DNA from 3 places in the Streptomyces sp. NPDC002851 genome. Region 1 is predicted to be linked to each of the others. Evidence: riboswitches for the same ligand, from Rfam matches in the RefSeq annotation. Region 1 holds a riboswitch; each other region holds the start of a gene.
What was found. A riboswitch is a leader RNA that binds a small molecule or an ion and turns the genes downstream of it on or off. The one in region 1 is predicted to bind cobalamin.
Positions count from the first base shown of each region.

Region 1 (7,190 bases):
CACCGCGGCGGACCGGGCCCGACGCCGCCTCGCGATGATCGCCGACGCCACGGAGCGCATCGGCACCACCCTCGACCTGGACCTCACCGCCCGCGAACTGGCCGACAGCCTCGTCCCCGAGCTCGCCGACATCGCCGCCGTCGACCTCCTCGAAGCCGTGCTGCAGGACGGCCCGCCGAGCCCGTCCGCCACCGCCACCCGGTACCCCCGGTTCCGCGCGCTCGCGCTCAAGACGGCCTACCCGACCCCGGCCGTCCAGGCCCCCGACCCGGTCGGCCGGTCGATTCAGTACGACGACTCGCGCCTGGTCGCCAAGTGCATCCGCACCGGCCGCCCGGTCCTCGTCGCGCAGGTCGGGCCGAACGACATGAAGCGGATCGCGCGCGACGAGAACGCCGCGAAACTCCTGGCCGAGGCCGGGGTGCACTCGTTTCTCGCGGTGCCGCTGCGCGCCCGGGGCACGGTGCTCGGCGCGCTCACCCTGGCCCGCGCCCGCAACCCGCGCGGCTTCGACCACGACGACCTGCTGCTCGCCGGTGAACTGGCCTCCCGAGCGGCCATCTCCATCGACAACGCCCGCGGCTACCAGGAGCAGTCCCAGGCCGCGCTCGCCCTCCAGCGCCACCTGCTGCCCGTGCGCCCGCCGCGCCCGCCCGGCCTCGAGGTCGCCTACCGCTACCGGCCCGCCTCCACGGCCATCGAGGTCGGCGGCGACTGGTTCGACGTCATCCCGCTGCCCGGCCACAAGACCGCCCTCGTCGTGGGCGACGTCATGGGCAGCGGCCTGCACGCCGCGGCAACGATGGGCCAGTTGCGCACCGCGACCCGCACCCTGGCCGGGCTCGGCCTGGAGCCCACCGACGTCCTGACCCACCTGGACCGGATCACCGCCGACCTCGGCGAGACCATCGCCACCTGCGTCTACGCCGAGTACGACCCACACAGCCGCCGCTGCCGTCTCGCCACGGCGGGCCATCTGCCCCCCGTCCGCACCCACACCGGACCCGGCGGCGGCACGCCGAGCCTCCTCGACCTGCCCACCGGAGCACCCCTGGGCGTCGGCGGCGTCCCCTTCGAGGCCCGCGAGATCACCCTCGCCGCCGGCGACGAACTCGTCCTCTACACCGACGGTCTCGTAGAGTCCCGCGGCCAGGACATCGACACCCGCCTCCAGGCCCTGCCCCGCCTCCTCGACCGCCCCCGCGGCTCCCTGGAGGAAACCTGCGACCTCCTCCTCAACACCTTGCGCGACCACCAGGATCCGGACGATGTGGCCCTGCTGATCGCTCGTACGCATCCGTACAAGACGTATTGAGCACGACAAGACGTATTGAGCACGGCCGTACTTGGCGGTGCGGTCCAGGTCCACGTGCCTCGCTCACACCCCTCCGTGCGCCGGTGCACCGGCAGGCTCGTCTTCCCCGGGTAGGAACGGGTTGGCTACTGTGTGCCCGTCGAACCACGCGACGGGAGCCAGGAAGCCGGTGAGAATCCGGCACGGTCCCGCCACTGTGACCGGGGAGCGGACCCCGCATACGACCACGGCCGCGCGGCTGGAAGGTCGGGGCGAGCAGCGATCCGGGAGTCAGGACACTGACCTGTCGCGGACACCATCCACGGGGCGTGGACTCCAGGAGGCGTGCATGAGGTCTGCGGTGGCGACAGGCGCCGCGGCAGACCCGTTCGGGCGGCTAGGCGTGTGTGGCTGACGGCCCAGTGGGCCATGGCCGGTGCGTCGCGGTCCCGGCTGCCGGTCCCCTGGCGGATCGTGCTCCGGACCCGAGAGGACCCCGGATGCCTGAACGCACTGTGCCGAGCCCGGACGTCTCCCGCCGCAGACTGCTCGGTGGCGCGCTGACCGCGGTCGCCCTGCCCCTGCTCGGCACCGCCTGCGGGCGAGCCGGGACGGCGAGCCGCGGTGACGGTCTCACCGTCACCGATCTGACCGGCAAGAGCGTCGAACTGCCGCACCCGGCCCGTCGGGTGGTGACCATCCCGCTGCCGGCCGCGTCCATGGTGGTCGCCGTCAACGGCGGACCCGAGGTGCTGGTGGGGATGAACGCCGCCTCGCGCACCGCCGTCGCGGGCAGTTTCCTCGGCTCGGCCTACCCCGAGCTGCTCAAGGTCCCCACCGACGTGGCCGGTGCCGAGTTCGCGCCCAACGTGGAGAGCGTCCTGAACCTGAGCCCTGATGTCGTCATCCAGTGGGGCGACCGCGGCCCGGGCATCGTCGAACCGCTCCGCCAGGCCGGTCTGACCGTCGCCCGGCTCACCTACGGCACCCAGAAGGACCTGGAAGGCGCCATCGCGCTGTACGGCGCCCTGCTCGGCAAGCGGAAGCGGGCGGAGCGGATGGTCGCCGGGATGCGCGAGCGGATGAGGAAGCTGCGCTCCGAGCTTCGCACGCCCGGTGCCGGGGCCAGGTCCGCGCCGTCGGTGCTCTATCTGCGCGGGGCCACCGAGAGTCTGCAGGTCGGGGGCGGCGCCTCGTACAACCATTACGTCACCGAACTCGTCGGCGCCCGCAATCCCGCGGCCGGGATCGACAGCGAGCAGGCCGCCATCGACACCGAGCAGCTGCTGAAATGGGACCCCGACATCGTCCTCCTCGGCAACTTCGGTCCGGCGGCCCCGAAGGACCTCTACGGTGACCCGGCGTTGGCGAGTCTGCGCGCCGTGCGCGAGCGCCGCATCTACAAGGTGCCGCTGGGCGGTTACCGCTGGGACCCGCCCAGCCAGGAGTCGCCGCTCATGTGGCAGTGGCTCGCAGGGCTTGTGCACGGCACCGGCGCGCCGGGCCTGCGGGCCGAGGTGGTCCGCCAGTACGCGTTCCTCTACGGCGCCGAACCCACCGACGCCCAGCTGGACGGCATTCTGCGGACCAAGGCCAACTCCGGGTCCCGGGACTACGATGACTTCGGCCGCTGAGCGGGTCGGGCGCAGCGGCCCGGCGCGACCCGGCGGGCCGGGAACCACGCCGGTACGGGTCGGCTCGGCCCGTCGCCGCACCGCCCTCCTCGCCCTCCCGGCCGCTGTCGTGCTCGTGGCCGTCGCCGCCCTCGCCCTCGGCCGCTACACGGTCGGCTTCGACCAGGTCGTACGGATCCTCCTCGGCCAACTGCTGCCGCTGGAGCCGACGTGGACGCCGACCGAGGAAGCCACCGTGCTGCGCGTCCGGCTCCCCCGGGTGCTGCTTGCCATGCTGGTCGGCGCGGGCCTCGCCCTGTGCGGGGCGACGTTGCAGGCCGTCTTCGGCAATCCGATCGTCAGCCCGCAGATTCTCGGCGTCTCCTCCGGCGCGTCCTTCGGCGGGGCCCTCGCCCTCGTCCTCGGCCTTGGCTCGGCCGCGCTGGTGCTCGGCTCGTTCGGGTTCGGGCTGCTCGCGCTCGTCGCGGTCTTCGCGACCAGCCGGGTGCGCGGCCCGGCGCCACCCCTGACGATCGTGCTGTCCGGGATCGTCGTCGGGGCGTTCTTCGCGGCGCTGGTCTCGCTCCTTACGTATCTCGCCGACCCCTACGGCGAGTTGCAGTCCCTGGTCTTCTGGTTGCTCGGCAGCCTCGCCACCGCCACGTACGGCAAGGCCGCCGTGGCCGCGGTGCCGGTGCTCCTCGGCGGTGCGGTGATCTGCTCCCAGCGCTGGCGGATCAACGTGCTGTCCCTTGGCGATGAGGACGCCACGGCCCTGGGCCTTCGACCCGGGCGGCTGCGCTGGCTCCTGCTGACCACGGTGGCCGCGATCGTGGCCGGGGCGGTCGCGGTGAGCGGGGTCATCGGCTGGGTGGGGCTTGTGGTGCCGCATCTGGCCCGGCTGTGGGTCGGGCCCGACCACCGGGTGCTTATCCCGGTCAGCGCCGGTGTGGGGGCGGTGTACCTCACCGCGATCGACACCGTCACCCGCAACCTGAGCGTCGCCGAGATCCCGCTGGGTGTGCTGACCGCGCTCGTCGGAGCCCCGGTGTTCCTGGTGCTGCTGCACCGCAGCCGCCGAAAGATGTGGTCCGATGCTTGAGCTCGACCGGCTCGGCTTCGCACACCACGGCGACCGCTGGCTCTTCCGCAGCGTCTCGCACCGGCTCGCACCCGGGGAGATCCTCACCGTCCTCGGCCCGAACGGCCGCGGCAAGACCACCCTGCTGCGCTGCCTCGTCGGTCTGACCGAGCCCACCGAGGGGCGAATACGCGCCCAAGGAGCGATCGGCTTCGTCCCGCAGAGCCACCGCACCACCTTCGCCTACACGGTCCTCGACATGGTGCTGATGGGCCGCGTACGGCACCTGCGGCCGCTGACCACGCCCGGCCCCCGGGACTACGAGCACGCTCTCGCCGCCCTGGACAGGGTCGGCCTTACCGCACTCGCCGACCGTGACTATCCGACCCTCAGCGGCGGGGAACGCCAACTCGTCCTGATCGCCCGGGCGATCGCCGCGGAAGGCCCCGTGCTCGTCCTCGACGAACCGGCCTCCGCACTGGACCTGCGCAACCAGGGCCGGGTGCTGCACCTGCTGCGCTCACTCGCCGACGAGGGCCGCACCATCGTGCTCACCACCCACCATCCCGACCACGCCCTGGAGATCGCCGACACCGCGCTGCTGCTGTACGGCGGCGCCGACGTCCGGGTCGGCCCGGCCGACGCGCTGCTGACCGACACCGCCGTCTCGGCCCTGTACGGCGTGCGCGCCCACACCCTCACCCTCGACGCGGCCGGGGAGACCGACCTACCCCGCCGCACCATCGTGACCCGCTATGACCGTTACGACCAGGAGTGGTCCCCGTAGTCGCCCGACGCCCCTGACTTCGCAACTGACTTCACGACTGACTTCGCGCCCCGAGAGACACCCCGTCCGTCGCCCTCCGACAGAGGTACCGCCCATGACGCCCATGACGCCCATGCCCCACCTCGCCTGCACCGTCCGCCCGTGGGCACAGTTCCCGCTGGAACGTGCCCTGAGCGGCATCCGTACGGCCGGGTACGACGCCGTCGCCCTCCCGGTGCACGGGGTCACCGAGGTGATCACCCCCGACACCGCGGCCCCCCGCGCCGAGGAGATCGCCGCCGTCATCCGTGACCACGGCCTCGATCTCGTGATCCTCAGCCACGCCGCCGACCTGGACCGCGACGACGATGCGGCGCTGGCCGCCCTGCGCCGCCAGCTCGACCACTGCGCCCGGCTCGGGGTGGCGACGCTCGTCGACATGGGGTGTCCCGAGCCCGCACAGGGCGACCGCTATCTCCGGCTCATCGAGACCGCGGCCCCGTACGCCGCCGCCCACGGCGTGACCATCGCCGTCAAGCCGCACGGCGGGCTGACCCGTACCGCGGCGGACACCCTGTCCGTCGTCGAGCGCGTGGGCCACGAGGCGTTCCGGGCCTGCTGGGACCCGGGCAACCTGGTGCACTACGGCGGCGAGCCGCCCGCCCGGGGCCTTGCCGAACTCGCCCCGTACATCGCGGCGGTGGGGGTACGGGACCATCCGGACCGCGGCCGACACCGGGCCGACACCACAGGAGCCATGCCACCGGCCATCACCCCCGGCGACGGCATCGTCGACTTCACCGGGCTCTTCCGCACCCTGCGCGCCCACGGCTTCACCGGCCCCAGCGCCGTGGAAAGCGTCACCCGGCTCGGCACCGTCGAAGAACTGGACTCCGAGGCGGACCGGGCCCGCCGCAATCTCCTGGACGCCCGGGCCGGTCACACCCCCGACCGCCCACGACCGCAACCCGCGATCCCGGCCCGGCAGTCCTGCTCCCTGGTCGCCCGCGCCGCGGCCGAAGACCCCATCGGCACCGCCCGCCCCTTCGACCGCTACCTCATGCTCGAACTCCCGCTGCCCTGGCCGCCGGGGATGGGCACCCCGGTATGGGAAACCGACCGGGTCCCCGCTCCCCTGCGCGCCGCCCTCCGCACGGCCACCCGCCGCACCGAGGAACGCGGCCTGACCATGAAGACCTTCGCCGCGGCCCCGGACCCGGAGTACTCCGCCCCCGACCTGATGCGCGTCATCCGCTTCGACCGCACCCCCGGCCCCGCCGCCCCGCTCACCCGCGTCGAACACCACATCCCCGCCGACCAGGCCCCGGCCCTGATCCACGCCCTGTTCCCCGAGAACCCCGCCGAAGAACCCACCACACTGGCCCCCTTCACCGCCTACCGCGAAACCACCCCCCACCGCGATCTCGCCGTCTGCACCCACGCCTCGGTCGACGCCTGCTGCGGCACCCGCGGCTACCCCTTCTACCAACGGCTCCGCCAGGCCCACGGCAGCACGGGGACGGTACGGGTGTGGCGCATCAGCAGCTTCGGCGGCCACCGCTTCGCCCCCACGCTGGTCGACCTCCCCGAAGCCCGCTACTGGGGCAACCTCACCCCCGACCGCATGGCCCAACTCGTCGACCGCACCGGCCACCCCGCCGACCTGATGGACCTCTACCGCGGCTGGGCCTGCCTGCCCCACCCCGGCGAACAGGTCCTCGAACGCGAACTCTTCCGCACCTACGGCTGGGACTGGCCCCTCCACCACCTCACCCTGCAGCCCACCACCGACACCCGCTACGCCCTGACCGCCCACGATCCCCGCACCGGCACCACCCACCACCACACCGCCGACCTGCACTCCCTCGGCCCGCGACCGGTCCTCATCGGCTGCGACCGCACGGCCGGTGAGGTCCAGCGCTACGCCGTCACCCTCCACCGCGCTGCTCGGGCACGCACGAAAAATGCCCTCTGACCGCGTTTCCGCAGGTCAGAGGGCATTTCTTAGGTGGAGCCCAGGGGAGTCGAACCCGAAATCGTTACCTTCCTGACCTGCAACAACGCCGGAAAACCCGGACAAACACCCTCGTTTACATCCTGCTGGATCCCGCTCAGCCCTGCTCGATCCGGCCTCCGTGCTGACGTGTCAGCACGGACCAGCCGTCCGATGCAGTCGTGAATCCCAGACGCCTCACTCAGTGCGGAGTGATTCATATTCCAGCGATCACAAGCCGTTGGACCGCAAGTGCTAACGCAAACCCCATCTGAGCCTTCGGGTACACCACCAAGACGTGTCACACCGCGCCCCAGAGACTTCCCCTTCGGCCATGACGCAGCGGATGCGGGAAGCCCGGCAGAATACGCAAAGCAGTTGCCATCTGGTCCTCGCAAGGCGACAGACGCCAAGCCGAGCCCTAAGAAGGCCGGCACTCACGG
Region 1 is NZ_JBSFUT010000015.1:133,976-141,165, forward strand. Features, by position in the region: gene ACWD10_RS18115 (SpoIIE family protein phosphatase) at 1-1,315, shown strand, start outside; cobalamin riboswitch at 1,428-1,616, shown strand; gene ACWD10_RS18120 (ABC transporter substrate-binding protein) at 1,795-2,928, shown strand; gene ACWD10_RS18125 (FecCD family ABC transporter permease) at 2,912-4,009, shown strand; gene ACWD10_RS18130 (ABC transporter ATP-binding protein) at 4,002-4,775, shown strand; gene ACWD10_RS18135 (TIM barrel protein) at 4,870-6,729, shown strand.

Region 2 (7,190 bases), on a different contig from region 1:
GTAGTCCGCGAACCTCACCTCGTCGAGCACCTTCCCGTCGGCCGGGTCGACGGCCACCGAGTCGAGGTGGACGGGGAATTGGGCGTCGGTCTCCTTGACGACGTAGCCCTGCCCGTCGACCGGCAGGATCACCGACACCTTCCCGTCGACGCCCTTGCCACGGGCGATCTCCAGGGCCCGGTCGACGCCGATGTCCGCACCGCGCCCGGAGCCGCCGGTACCGCCGGTACCCCCGCCGTGCCCGGCGTGGCCCTCGTGCCCTTCATGGCCGCCGCCCGCACCCGCGCCGCTCGCGAGCGTGGCGTCGACGACGGGCGTGGCCCCGCCGAGCTGTGCCTTGAACGTGTCGATATTGGCGCCCGCGTACTTCGACCAGGTCAGGCCGGTCGCCGAGAGCGCCACAAGCCCGATCGCCGCCCACAGGCCGACCGCGCCGTGCCAGGACAGGGTGCGGGCCCGCCCCTTCTCCGCGCCCTTGCCGGGTACGACGAGGTCGCGCCGCCGGGCGCGGCGGCGTCCGAACCACAGGGCGACGCCGCCGAGCGCGACCACCCACAGCCAGCTGGCGGCGAGTTCGCTGTAGTTGCGGCCCAGCTCGCCCAGGTGCAGATCGCGGTGCAGCTCGTCGATCCAGGTGCGCAGCGGCAGCGCGCCGGAGCTGCCGTAGCTGGCCAGCTCGCCGCGGATCTCGGCGGTGTACGGGTTCACGAACACCGCGAGCTCGCGGTCCTCGGGCACGTCCGGCGAGGCGAAGAGCACCCGCGTCGTGGCGCCCTCCTCGGCCGGCGGCCACACGGCCGTGACGGTGCCCTCGGGGTGTGCCTTGCGGGCGGCGGCGACCTGCTCGCTCAGCGGCACGGTCTCATCCCCGACGGGGACCCGCAGCTCGTGCCGGTGGACGACCTTCTCGGCCTGGAACGAGAGCGCGTACAGCATCCCGCTCACGGCGGCGACGAGCAGGAACGGGGCGATGAGCACCCCGGCGTAGAAGTGGAGGCGGAGGAGCAGCGGGCGGAGCGCGGCCCAGGCGCCCGGACGGCGCTCGCCGCCGTCGCCCTGCCCCTTCGTATCTGGTGTATCTGGTGGATTTTCTTCGGCGATGTCCGGCTCGTGCCGGTTGTCAATGGCCATGACGTCCTTCGGAGTTCGGTGCGTGGGCAGGTGACAGCGCACCCACCGCGGCGCCGGAGCGCGAAGGAAGCCGAGGTCAGGCGGCGGCGGGTGCGTAACGCGGGAGACGCGCCGTCACCGGCGGCCCGCGCCGGGACACCACGTGCGCGAGTACGGCGGTACGCGGCCGGGCCGGGCCGTACCAGGACCACGGCCGCCGTCCGGGGCCGGGCGGCTCCGGAAGCCGTACCGCCGCGCCGAGCAGCCGCAACGGAGTGAAGGTCAGCGCTTCGAGCGTGCGCAGGAGCTGGAAGAGTGCCGCCTCGCCACGGGCCAGCCACAGGGCGCACAGGAGCGCGGACAGGAGGTGCGCGGCGAGCATCCCGGCCGAGCCGTGCCCCTGGGTGTGCGCCATGGCGGCGTGGTCCTGGCCGTGCCCCATGGCGGCGGCATGCTCCTGTGCCCCGGCGAAGGCCAAATGCAGTGCCCCCTGCACCGCGAGCAGCCCGGCCCCGATGGCCACCGGACCGCGACGCCGCCGGGCCCCCACCCAGGCCAGAACACCCGTAACGCCCAAAGCGCTCAATAGGCCACCAAGAGGGACCTGATGTCCAGACGTGTACGAATGCCCCGCGGTGCCCAGAGTGACGCACACCGCGGCGAACAGCGCGGCCCGGAAGGCGCGCAGAGTGGAACGGGCGTGCGTCATGGCCGCACATGCTGCCATGGCCCCCGGCGCCCGCTGCCCCCGGGAAGCGGAAATCACACCTCCGCCCCCGCCCGTAGCACCGAACGTCTAGGCTGGCCCACGCAGCTGGTTCGCCCCGCCCGCCAGGCGGTGGCGTCGTAAGAGGGAACCCGGTGGGAATCCGGGACTGCCCCGCAGCGGTGAGCGGGAACGACCGCCGTCACACGCACTGGACGTACGACATCCACGTCCGGGAAGCGACGGCCAGTAGGAGCCCCTGGTACGGGTGAAAGAGCCCGGGCCGAGGAGCACGCCCGCGAGTCCGAAGACCTGCCACTGCCCGCGGACCCGCACGGGCCGCGGTCGCACCGGGACCTCGTGGGCGGGTCGGCGGCGGCAGGGCGACGGCACCAGTGCGTGCGCCGCCCCTCCTTCGTCGTACGTGCTCGGCCGCGCGGCCCGCCGAGAACTCGCGAAGGAGAGTTCCGTGACCGCCGATCACCCCGACACCACCCTCTGCCGTACCGCCGCAACCCTGCACGGCTACCCCCGCCAAGGCCCCCACCGCGAGCTGAAGAAGGCGATCGAGCGCTACTGGGCCGGGCGCACCGACGCCGCCCAACTGCACCGCGCCGCCGCCGAGTTGCGCGCCGCCCGGCGCCGCGAACTCCGTGACGCCGGGATCGAGGAGATCCCCACCGGCGACTTCTCGCTCTACGACCACGTCCTCGACACCGCCCAGATGGTCGGCGCGATCCCGCCCCGGCACCGCGCCGCCGTACCCGCGGGCGAGCAGTGGACGGGCGGCTCAGCGGCCCACGACCTCGCGCTCTACTTCGCCATGGCGCGCGGCACCGCCACCGCCGCGCCCCTGGAGATGACCAAGTGGTTCGACACCAACTACCACTACCTCGTACCGGAGTTGGGGCCCGGCACCGTCTTCACCGCCGACTCCCGCAAGCAGCTCACCGAGTACACCGAGGCCCGTGACGAGGGCTTCGCCGCCCGGCCCGTGCTGCTCGGGCCGATCAGCTTCCTGCTGCTCGCCAAGCCCGCGCCGGGCGCTCCCGACGGCTTCGACCCGCTCACGCTGCTCGACCGGCTGCTCCCGGTGTACGCCTCCGTCCTCGCGGATCTGCGGGCCGCGGGCGCCGCCTGGGTACAGCTCGACGAGCCCGCCCTGGTCCAGGACCGGCCGGGCGCCGTGCTGAGCGCCACCGCCCGCGCCTACCGCGACCTGGGCGCCCTCACGGACCGCCCCCGACTCCTCGTCGCCTCCTACTTCGACGTACTCGGGGACGCCCTGCCCGTACTCGCGGACGCTCCCATCGACGGCCTCGCCCTCGACTTCACCGGCGCCGCCGCGGGCAACCTCGACGCGCTCGCCGCCATCGGCGGGCTCCCCGGCAAGCGCCTGATCGCCGGGGTCGTCGACGGACGCAACGTCTGGGCCGCCGACCTGGAACGGGCCCTCGCCACCCTCGGCACCCTGCTCGGCCTGGCGGACCAGGTCGACGTCGCCCCGTCGTGCTCGCTGCTCCACGTGCCGCTCGACACCGCCATGGAACGCGGCCTCGACCCGCAGATCCTGCGCTGGCTCTCCTTCGCCCGCCAGAAGACCCGCGAAGTCTCCCTGCTCACCCGCGCGTTGCGGCACGGCCGGGACACCGTCGCCGCCGCGCTCGCCGCCCGCCGCGCCGACCTGGCGACCCGCGCCGGATCCGCGCTCACCCACGACCCGGCGGTACGCGCCCGCTGCGCCGCCGTCACCGCGGACCAGACCCGCCGCGCGGCCGCGTACGAGGAACGAACCGCCGCCCAGCGCGCCCGCCTGAACCTGCCGCCGCTGCCCACCACGACCATCGGCTCCTTCCCGCAGACCCCCGAACTGCGCTCCGCCCGCGCCGAGTTGCGCACGGGCAGGCTCACCGACTCGGCGTACGAAGAACGCATCGCCGCCGAGATCCGCGAGGTCGTCGCCTTCCAGGAGAAGGCCGGGCTCGATGTCCTCGTGCACGGCGAGCCCGAACGCAACGACATGGTCCAGTACTTCGCCGAACAGCTCACCGGATACCTCGCCACCCGGCACGGCTGGGTCCAGTCGTACGGCACCCGCTACGTCCGCCCGCCGATCCTCGCGGGCGACGTGTCGCGGCCCGCGCCGATGACGCTGCGCTGGACGACGTACGCCCAATCGCTCACCGACCGCCCGGTCAAGGGCATGCTCACCGGCCCGGTGACGATGCTCGCCTGGTCCTTCGTACGCGACGACCAGCCGCTCGCCGAGACCGCGCGGCAGGTCGCGCTCGCCCTGCGCGACGAGGTCGCCGACCTGGAGGCGGCCGGTACCGCCGTCATCCAGGTCGACGAACCGGCCCTGCGCGAGACCCTGCCGCTGCGCCGCGCCGGACACGCGGCCTATCTGGAGTGGGCGACGGAGTCCTTCCGCCTGGCCACCTCCGGGGTGCGCGCGGACACCCAGATCCATACGCACATGTGCTACGCGGAGTTCGGCGAGATCCTGCCCGCCATCGAGGCCCTGGACGCGGACGTGATCAGCCTGGAGGCGGCCCGCTCCCACCTGGAGATCGCCGCCGAACTCACCGGCTACCCACGGCAGGTGGGCCCCGGCGTCTACGACATCCACGCCCCCGCCGTCCCCACGGAACGCCACCTCACCGACCTCATCGACCGCGCCCTGCACACCGTCCCGGCCGACCGCCTCTGGATCAACCCGGACTGCGGCCTGAAGACCAGGACACCGGACGAGGTGCGCCCGGCGCTTGAGCGGATGGTCGAGGCGGCGAAGCGGCTGCGCTAGTCGCCCGGGGGTTCCGCCCCACGGCGGAACCCCCCACCCCGCCACCCCACCCCGGTAAGACCCTTGCCGTAACCCCCGGCCCGGGATGTCCGAAGCGCCCCGTGACGCGGCGTGACATGAGTCGCACTGTGGAGAAAGCGTGGAGGTGCCGGTGAGGATCTGTAGTCCGCTCCCGCCCCGTGAACTCGGGCTTTACCGATCGGTAGGCCCTGGATCCGACCCCGATTTCACCCCCGGACCCGCCCCGCGACCCCGTGTTAGCGTCCCCGGCGATCGGGGGCCGAACGCGACTGCGAGAGGAGAACCGTGGGTCACATGCACCACATGGCGGGGGGATGGATCACGCCCGTCCTGTCGTACGCGATGGCCGTACTGGGCGCCGCGCTCGGACTCCGGTGCACCGTACGGGCCTTGGCCGCCGGGCCGGGATCCAAGCGGAAGTGGCTGATCACCGCATCGGCGGCGATCGGGGCCGGGATCTGGACCATGCACTTCATCGCGATGCTCGGCTACACCGTCGAGGGCACCGCGATCCGCTACGACATTCCGCTCACCCTGCTGAGCCTGCTCGTCGCCATCACCGTCGTCGGCGCGGGCATCTTCACCGCCGGGTACGGCGGTTCGCGCCCCCGGGCCGTGCTGCTCGGCGGGCTCGGTACCGGGCTCGGCGTCGCCGCGATGCACTACATCGGCATGGCGGCGGTCCGGCTCAACGGCGACATCGCGTACGACCCGGCCACCGTGGCCGCCTCCGTCGTCATCGCCGTGGTCGCCGCCACCGCCGCGCTCTGGGCGACGCTCGCCGTGCAAGGGCCGGTGATCGCGGCCGTCGCCTCGCTGGTGATGGGGCTCGCGGTGAGCAGCATGCACTACACCGGCATGGCCGCGGTGCGCGTCACCGTGCACGCGAGCACCGAGCCGCTGCCGGGCGCCAGCGCCCCCGCCTTCATCTTTCCGCTCGCCGTGGTGCTCGGCTCGTTCCTCTTTCTGACCTGCGCGTTCGTGGCGCTGTCGCCGACCGCGCGGGAACGTGACGCGGACCGGGCGGCGGCCCGGCCGCTGCACGAGGTGGAGCTTCCGGCGACCTGAACGGTCTGCTCCGTTCCGGTTACTTGGCCCCTTCCATCTCTAACGGTCCTTCGGCCTGAAGGGTCCCTTCCGGCACCGATTCCGGCTTCCTTCCGGCACCGTCCCCGAACCCGTCATGGCGCTCCGTCCGCGCCGCCCCCACTCCTGCACCGTCAAGGAGACAGCTGCGCCATGCCCGCACGCCTACCGCTGCCCGAACGGCTGCGCCCCAAATCGATCCGCGCCAAGGTCGTCACCCTGCTCACCGTCCCGGTCGTCTCGCTGATGGCCCTGTGGGGCCACGCCGCGGTCACCACCGCGTCCCAGGTCTCGGACACCGAGCAGCTGAAGCAGATCAACTCGGCCCTCGTCACCCCGGTCGTGGACTTCACCACCGCCGTACAGGACGAACGGGCGGCCGCCCTGAAGTACCGCGCCGCCCCCGGCGCCACCGAGCGGCAGGCCCTCGACGCCGCCGAGTCCCGTACCGACCGGGCCGTCACCGCGCTGCGCCGGGGCGTCGCGTCCAACAGCACCGACCTGGCCGCCCTTGACGCCGGGCTGCCCGGCCGGATCGAGCGACTCCGCGACTCCGCCGACGGCCTTGCCGCCACCCGTAAGGCGGCCACCGCCGACGCCGGGCAGGGAGGAGGAGCGGGCGCCGTGCTCTCCGGCTACGGCACCGCCGTGGACCGGGCCTTCGCGGTACGGTCCGGACTCGCGGGCGCCGATCACGGCAGCACGGGAGCAGCCGCGGCCTCCGACACCCGTACCGTCCTCGAACTCGCCCGCGCCGCCGAGGCGTTGAGCCGCCAGGACGCGGTGCTCGGCGCCGCGCAGGCCGCCGGGAAGATGACCGCCGTCCAGTACCGCGGCTTCGTCGGCGACGTCACCCTCCAGCGCGCCCTCACCGGCGGCGCCGTGGCCGACCTGCGCCCCGACGACGCGGCCGCCTACCGCAAGGTCCTCGACTCCAGCGGCGCCGCCGACCTCGCCACCGCCCAGGACGCCGTCCTCGCGGCGGGCGCCGAGCGCGCCGCCGACGCCGTACCCGCCGACCGCTGGCAGCACGCCGCCACCACCGTGCGGGCCGGGCTCGCCCGGGCCGAGGCGAGCGCGACGGCCGCGGGCGCCGCCGAACCGTACGCCCTGTCCACCCTGGGCAGTTCGGGCCTGGCCGTGCTCCTCGGCCTGCTCGGCGTCGTGGTCGCGCTGCTCCTCTCCGTACGCATCGGCCGCGGCCTCGTCGCGGACCTGACCGGACTGCGCAACTCCGCCCTCGACCTCGCCGCCACCCGGCTGCCCGCCGCGATCCGCCGGATCCACAACGGCGAAGAGCTCGACCTCGACACGGAGGCACCCCTGGGCCCGGTCTCCCAGGTCTCCCAGGTCTCCCCGGTCTCTCCGGTCTCTCCGGTCTCCGCGGGCCCGCGACGCCGCCGTGACATGAGCCGCTGGCGCGGCGGGCGCACTCTCGCCGCACCGACCGAAGCCCCACGTACG
Region 2 is NZ_JBSFUT010000009.1:33,771-40,960, forward strand. Features, by position in the region: gene ACWD10_RS12165 (PepSY-associated TM helix domain-containing protein) at 1-1,131, opposite strand, end outside; gene ACWD10_RS12170 (hypothetical protein) at 1,208-1,819, opposite strand; cobalamin riboswitch at 1,926-2,134, shown strand; gene metE (5-methyltetrahydropteroyltriglutamate--homocysteine S-methyltransferase) at 2,286-4,619, shown strand; gene ACWD10_RS12180 (MHYT domain-containing protein) at 4,926-5,708, shown strand; gene ACWD10_RS12185 (sensor histidine kinase) at 5,880-7,190, shown strand, end outside.
Region 2: another riboswitch for cobalamin. It lies ahead of metE (5-methyltetrahydropteroyltriglutamate--homocysteine S-methyltransferase); the one in region 1 lies ahead of ACWD10_RS18120 (ABC transporter substrate-binding protein).

Region 3 (7,190 bases), on a different contig from region 1:
GCCCGGCTGCGGCGCATGGGCCTGGACGTCCCGGTCGAGAACATCTGGACGTCCGCCCTGGCCACCGCCAAGTTCCTGGACGACCAGCGGCCCGGCGGCACGGCGTACGTGATCGGCGAGGCGGGCCTGACCACGGCCCTGCACGACATCGGCTACGTCCTGACCGACCACGACCCGGACTACGTCGTCCTCGGCGAGACCCGTACGTACAGCTTCGAGGCCATGACGAAGGCGGTCCGCCTGATCAACAACGGCGCCCGCTTCATCTGCACCAACCCGGACGAGACCGGGCCGAGCCTGGAGGGCCCCCTTCCGGCGACCGGCGCGGTGGCGGCGCTGATCACGAAGGCGACGGGGAAGGACCCGTACTTCGCGGGCAAGCCGAATCCGCTGATGATGCGAACGGGCCTGAACGCGATCGGGGCGCACTCGGAGTCGAGCGCGATGATCGGGGACCGGATGGACACGGATGTCCTGGCCGGACTGGAAGCCGGGATGACGACGTTCCTGGTCCTGACGGGCCTGACGAAGCCGGACGAGATCGAGAAGTACCCGTTCCGGCCGTCGAAGGTCGTGGACTCCATCGCGGACCTGGTCGACCGGGTGTGAGTTCAAAGGTCAGCCCCTCCGGCGTTTGAGGAGCGGGGGTCCGGGGGCGGAGCCCCCGAAGCGGCCGTCAGCCACGCGGCGTTAGCCGCATATCGATACAGCCGGGAAGGAGCGGGGCGGGGAGATAACTCCGCTGGCCTATACCGGATGGCGGCGGCCCCACGCGCGGCGGACCTTCGAAGGACCAGGAGGTTCCACCATGCGCCGAGCCGGACTCGCTCTCAGCGTCGCCGCCGCCATCCTCGTAGCCCTGTCGCCCGGTACGTCCCTCGCCGGTGACAGGGTTCGGGTCGACCCTGCCAAGGCCGTCCCCGGAGAAGAGGTGGCGGTCACCGCCGCCGGGTGCGAGGGCACCAGCGGAGCCGCCAAGTCCGAGGCCTTCGTGGCCGACGCGACGCTCACCGGACCGGAGGGCGAAGGCTCACCCCTCAGCGGCGAGGCCATGATCCGCTCGACGGTGGAGCTTGGACGGTACGACGTCACGGTGAGCTGCGACGGCAAGGACCGCGGCAAGGGCAAGATCACCATCGTCCGCGACAAGCCCTCACCCTCGCCCTCGCCCACCCGCAAGGCCTCGGCCAAGCCCCCGGCCGCGAAGCCCGAGCCTCCGGCCGCGAAACCGAAGCCCGAGCCCCCGGCCGCGAAACGCACGTCCCCGGCCTCGCCCACCGCCCCGATGCGCGCGGGCGGCGGCGGCACCGCCGAGACCGCGGCGGCCGGGACGGGGGACGGCACGACGTACGCGCTCATCGGCGGGCTGCTCGTGGCCGTTACCGCGCTCGCCCTCGCCGCACGGGTCGGCGTCCGCTCCCGCCGCTCCAGGTAGGACGGCGAGGCATGGCGGCCGGTGCGGAAGGCGGAGCAGGGGCGGGGCGGTTCTGCACCGGCGTGGTCTGGGCCCTCCTGCTCGTCGGGTTCTGGCTGTGGGGCGGGGAGGCGGCCGAGGTGCCCGGCGGCGCCGCGGGCCCCACCACCGGCGACGTCGCCGCCGTCGGCAGACCCGCCCGGCTCGAACTGCCGCCCACGCAGCAGGCGTTGTCCGCCGCGCCGCCCCAGCACCTCGACATCCCGTCGATCCGGGTGAGCGCACCCGTGGTGCGGCGCGGCCTCGACGCCGACGGGGCCGTGGCGCCACCCGGCTACGACAAGCCCGGCGTCGTCGGCTGGTACGAGGGCGGTACCGCACCCGGCGCCGAGGGCACCGCCCTGTTCGTCGGGCACGTCGACACCGACACCAGGCCCGCCGTCTTCTACCACCTGAGCACCCTGCGCCCCGGCGCCAAGGCCAGGGTGACACGGGCCGACGGGACCGTCGCCGAGTTCACGGTCGAGGGCGTACGGGTCTTCGGGCGGAACGAGTTCGACGCCCGGCAGGCGTACGGGGAGCGCCAACCGGGCCGCGCCGAGCTGCGGTTGATCACCTGCGGGGGCACGTTCGACCGGGTCACCCGCAGTTACTCGTCGAATGTCGTCGTCTCCGCCTACCTGACCGGCACGGCGCCCTGAGCGTCCGGCACGCCTCCCTCCCCGGCCGGAACCGCCGCACGGGCCGCCGCCGCGCGCAGCCCCAGCGCGCCGAAGACCGCCGCGAACACCGCCCACAGCAGGACGTGCGAGGCGAGCGAGAGCATGCGGAAGTCCCAGAGCAGGGTGGCCCCTACGGGTACCGGGTCCGGGTTGCCCGGCAGCGCGAACAGGGCCACGAGTACCGCGACCGTGGTGGCCGCCACCGCGAGGTGCCGCACCGGGACGCTGCGCGCCGCGAGCCGGACGTACACCTGCCGGACCAGGAACATGCCGAGCACGCCGATGACGACGGCGGCCAGCCACAGCTCCTGCCGGTTGGTGACCGTGCCCGAGTCGCCGACGCCCGGCGGGTTGGCCGGATAGCGCAGGCCCGGCAGGAGCGACACCGCGAGGAACGCCGCGGCCGAGAAGGCCAGGGCGCGCGACCACGGGGACGCGTCCGGGGTGCGGCGGTGCACCAGGGCGTACGCGATGGCGAAGAGCACGCCGATGGCGAGCCCCGCGACGATCGCCGTCACGACCAGGCCGAAGTGCTGTTGGGAACGGGAGAAGAGCTCTTCGTGATGCTGGGCCGCGGGCGCCGCGTCATGGGCGTGCGAGCGCGCCTCCTCGAGGCGGATCGCACGGTCCATCAGCGGCTCGGCGAGCAGCAGCGAGAACAGGCCCGTTACCAGGCCCGCCGCGCCGCCCGCCGCCAACCCGCGCCCGAGCAGGGGGAGTACGGGGGAGTTCATGCTGGGAGCGCCCCGATCAGTGGCAGGGGGCGCCGAAGAGGTGCCGTCCGTCGTGCGAGAACTCGTGCAGATAGTCGCCGGTCGCGGCGATCGCGGTGCCGTTGTCGATGAAGACCGCGTACAGCGCCACCAGGGCGATGATCGCGGCGGCCGAAGCGAGCAGCCAGTCGCGGGTGCGGGTCGTCGCGGCCGATACCGCGGCGGTGTCGGGGGTCTGCGCGTGCAGGGACATATCGATGAGCCTCCTTCTGGGGTTTCCACGCCCCATGGCAGGAGGACGACGGCTCAAGTTCCTGGCTCCCGTACGCGCCCGTCGAGTTGGCGGGTCATCGCGCGCGGTCACAGTGGCGGGACCGTCCCGGATTCGCACCGGGTTCCTTGTCTGCCGTCGCCTCGCTGTATGGACTTGTCGTCCGGGAGAGTCCCAGCAGGCAGCGACGCCTGTCAACCGCGCGTGGACGGCGCGGGGGCGGCGCGCGGACTGCACGGGGCGGCGCACGCCGTGCCCCGCGCCCAGGGCCCCCTCGTGCGTGCGGGCCCCTGTGCCACGATGGGGAGCCGGACAGTGCACCAAGGGGGAGTGGATGTACGGCAAGCACGACCGCCGTGGGCACGGGCCCGCGGTACGGGCGGGTAAGGCCGCGGCGGCTGCCGTGGGGGCGGCGGCGCTGCTGCTCGCGGGCTGTTCCTCGTCGGGCGACCCGGAGCCGGGCCAGGACCGCACGACCAGCGGTCCCGTGGGACAGCGGCCCAAGGCCACCGACCCGTACTGGGTCAACCCGGACGGCAACGCGGCCCGGCAGGTCGCCGCGTACGAGAAGGACGGCAAGCGCGAGGACGCCGCGCTGATCAAGAAGATCGCGGAGCAGCCGGTCGCGGAGTGGATCGGCACCGAGAACCCCGAGCAGGAGGCGCGCGGCTTCACCCAGGCTGCCGAAAAGGCCGACCGGGACGCGTTGTTGGTGCTCTACAACATCCCGCACCGCGACTGCGGGCAGTTCTCCAAGGGCGGCGCCCCGGACGGCGACAGCTACCGGGGCTTCGTCGACGGCGTCGCCAAGGGCATCGGGGATCGGCACGCCACCGTGATCCTGGAGCCGGACTCGCTCCTTCACCTGGTGCAGCAGTGCACCCCGAAGGAGTTCCACGAGGAGCGGTACGCGCTGCTCACCGAGGCCGTGACGAAGCTGAAGGCGCTGAAGAACACCAAGGTCTATCTGGACGGCGGGAATCCGGGCACCGGCTCGCCCGACGCGTACTACGAGCCGCTGAAGCGCGCGGGCATCGACAAGGCCGACGGCTTCGCGGTGAACGTATCGAACTTCTTCACCACCGAAGAGGCCACCGCCTTCGGCAAGGAGCTCTCACCGAAGGTCGGCAACAAGCCGTTCGTGATCGACACCAGCCGCAACGGCAACGGCCCGTACACCGGCGGCGACGAGGCCGAGCGCTGGTGCAACCCGCCCGGGCGTGCGCTCGGTGAGGAGCCGACCACAAAGACCGGTGACGAGCTCGTCGACGCGTATCTGTGGATCAAGCGGCCCGGCGAGTCGGACGGCGAGTGCAAGGGCGGCCCGAAGGCCGGTGAGTGGTGGCCGGAGTACGCCCTGAAGCTGGCGAAGGCCGGTCGGTAGTCCGTACGTAGGTGAGGGCACCTCCCGGATCGGGGGCGCCCTCACTCGGTTACCGAAAACGTCCTCTACATAAGCTCGCGTACCGAAAACGTCCCCTACATAAGTAAGGGCTGCCAGGGGCTACTTGGGGATCTCCACCCACTGCGCCTTGCTCGGCCGCCCCTTGTCGTCCGTGACGAACAGCATGTACCAGCCGGGCTGCACCAGGTTCTTGTTGCGGGGCACCGTCACGGTCACCGAGTCCCCGGACCGCTTCAGGCCGAGCGCGATGGACCGCTGGTCGATGTCCGTGACGTGGGTGCTGGCGCTGGGCCGGATCAGGCGGGCGTTCTTGATGGACGAGGCGTTCCGGGTCTTGAAGGTGCCCGAGCCGCCGAGCTCGATCGTCTCCGGGCCGTCCTGCAGCGTCGGCCCGGTGCCCTGGTACAGGTAGGGCGGGGTGTAGATCTCGATGCGCTGCTCGAACGTGCCGGGCTTGGTGTTGGCCGCGTCCGCGAACAGCGAGTCGGAGCCGAAGACCACGACCCGGCCGTCCGGCAGGAGCAGCGAACCCGAGTGGTAGTTGCGGCCCACCAACGGGTCGGCGACGCGCCGCAGTTCATTGCTCTTGGCGTCGTACATCCGGGCTTCGAGGATGTTGGAGTCGCTGCGGCCGCGGTAGTCCTCGGAGCCGCCGGTGATGAGGATCTCGTCGTTGGGCAGGATGGACGACTGCGGGTAGCGGGTGCCCTTGTCGAGCGAGGGGCCGTCCTTGAAGGCCGGGGTGTCGTCCTTGAGGTCGATGATCCGGGTCTTGTTGCTGGACTTCTCGGATTCGCCGACGCCTCCGCCGCCGATCACCATGAACTTCTCGTCCTGCGCGGGCGGCACCATCACGGTGCCCGCGGTCTCCATCAGCTTGGCGTCGCTGAGGCCGCCGACCTTGGTGAACTTGTTCGTCCGGAAGTCCCAGATGCCGGGGTCGCGGCCGACGTCGTCGGGGCCGTACCCGGCGTTGGCGCCGGAGTAGAAGAGCTTGCCGTTCGGCAGCCCGAAGACCGCGGGGTACGTCGGGAACTGGCGGTTCTGCTTGACGTACTGCCACTTCTTGGTCTCGGGGTCGTACACCTCGTTCCGGTTGCCCGGGACGATCTGGCCGATGTCGTCGAGGCCGGAGAGGGCGAGGATCTTGCCGTTCGAGAGCGTGGTGAGCGTGGGGTACCAGCGCGCCTCGTTCATCGGGTCGACCTTGATGTACTTCTCGGCGACCGGGTCGAACTCGTAGGCGTCCTTGATGCCTTGGAAGTCCTTCTTGTCCAGCGCGAGCTTCTCGGCGATGCCGTAGGTGTTGCGGGCGTCGGCGCCCTTGAGGCCGTGTACCCGGTAGTTGTCCTGCGCGCCGGTCTCGTACTTCTTACCGCGCTTCTCGGCCTCTACATAGATACGGCCGAGTCCCGGATCGTTGCGGACGAACGCGCCGGTCTGCTTGTCGAAGACCTTTTTCGCCTTCTCGACGAGGACGGGGTCCTTGGAGACGAAGGTCTTGCCGCTCTTCTTGCCGGTGAAGCGGGTGCCCGCGGGCAGCGTGATCGGCTTGTCCGGGTTCTCGTTGTGCACCACCATCAGGCCGCCGGCCTTGGTGACGTCGCCCTTGAGCTTCTCGTACCGCTTGGTTCCGCCCGCCACCAGGAGCTTGCCGTCGGGCAGTTGGGTGTGGCCGGTGCAGAACAGGTCGTTCGGGGTGTGGATCTCCTTGAAGGTGTTCTTCACCGGGTCCCACAGGACGGTGTCGAACTTCCCCGCGTCGAAGTTCTTCTGGTTGTTCCCGGAGCCGGCGACCATCAGCACCTTGCCGGTGTGCAGGACGGCCGCGTGGATGGTGTTCAGCCGGTACTTCTCCGGGAACTGGACTATCTGCCAGTGACCGTTCTCGGCCTTGTACTCCGGTCTGTTGATCTTGTACTGGTGGTACTGCTCGGAGCCGTAGCGCCAGAGCCACGGGCCGTTCATCCCGGCCAGCGCAAGGACGACCGCCGTACCGATGGTGAGGCGGCGGGCACGGCGGCGGCTGGAACGGTCTTTCATCGGTTCTCCACGTGGTGGTGAGGCAGGCCGGTGCCTGGCAGCGGGCCGGGATGCCGGGATACAAGAAGAAGCGCGGGGCGCTGCCCACGGCCGACGCCGCGTCTCAAGGGGGAGGTGGAGGGCCGGGGCGAGTGGGTACGGCGATCTGCATGGTCTCGTCGGCGGCCCAGGTGGGCCTGCGTGCCGGGGCGTGCGCACCCGGCGCGGGTGCGGGCGCGGGCTGGGCTTGTCGGTGTCCCGGGGCCTGGTGCTGCGCGACGGGATGCGGTGCGACGGGATGCGGTGCGGTGGGTTGCGGCACGACGGGTTGCGGCACGGTGGGGTGCGGTGCGGTGGGCCCGTGGGGCTGCCCGGGGGCTCCGGCTGCTGCGGCTCGCGCTCCGACGGCTCCGGCTCCTGCCGCCGCCGCGGCGGCCTTGCGGCGCTTCTTCTCCTGGCGCCACCCGTACCGCCACGCGAAGATCGGCGCGGCCGTGATCAGCAGGGCGACCGAGGCCCAGGTGATCATCGCCGGGTGGGCGTGGTCGTACACGAAGGCCGCCGCGACCGAGCCGCCGAAGACCAGGATGAAGAAGAGATGGATACGGAAGGTCCCGAACAGCGTGTCCGGGCTGGCCGATTC
Region 3 is NZ_JBSFUT010000014.1:19,880-27,069, reverse strand. Features, by position in the region: gene ACWD10_RS16715 (HAD-IIA family hydrolase) at 1-609, shown strand, start outside; gene ACWD10_RS16710 (hypothetical protein) at 809-1,435, shown strand; gene ACWD10_RS16705 (class F sortase) at 1,447-2,115, shown strand; gene ACWD10_RS16700 (CbtA family protein) at 2,091-2,870, opposite strand; gene ACWD10_RS16695 (CbtB domain-containing protein) at 2,887-3,102, opposite strand; cobalamin riboswitch at 3,136-3,275, opposite strand; gene ACWD10_RS16690 (glycoside hydrolase family 6 protein) at 3,455-4,504, shown strand; gene ACWD10_RS16685 (galactose oxidase-like domain-containing protein) at 4,625-6,568, opposite strand; gene ACWD10_RS16680 (glycosyltransferase family 2 protein) at 6,672-7,190, opposite strand, start outside.
Region 3: another riboswitch for cobalamin. It lies ahead of ACWD10_RS16695 (CbtB domain-containing protein); the one in region 1 lies ahead of ACWD10_RS18120 (ABC transporter substrate-binding protein).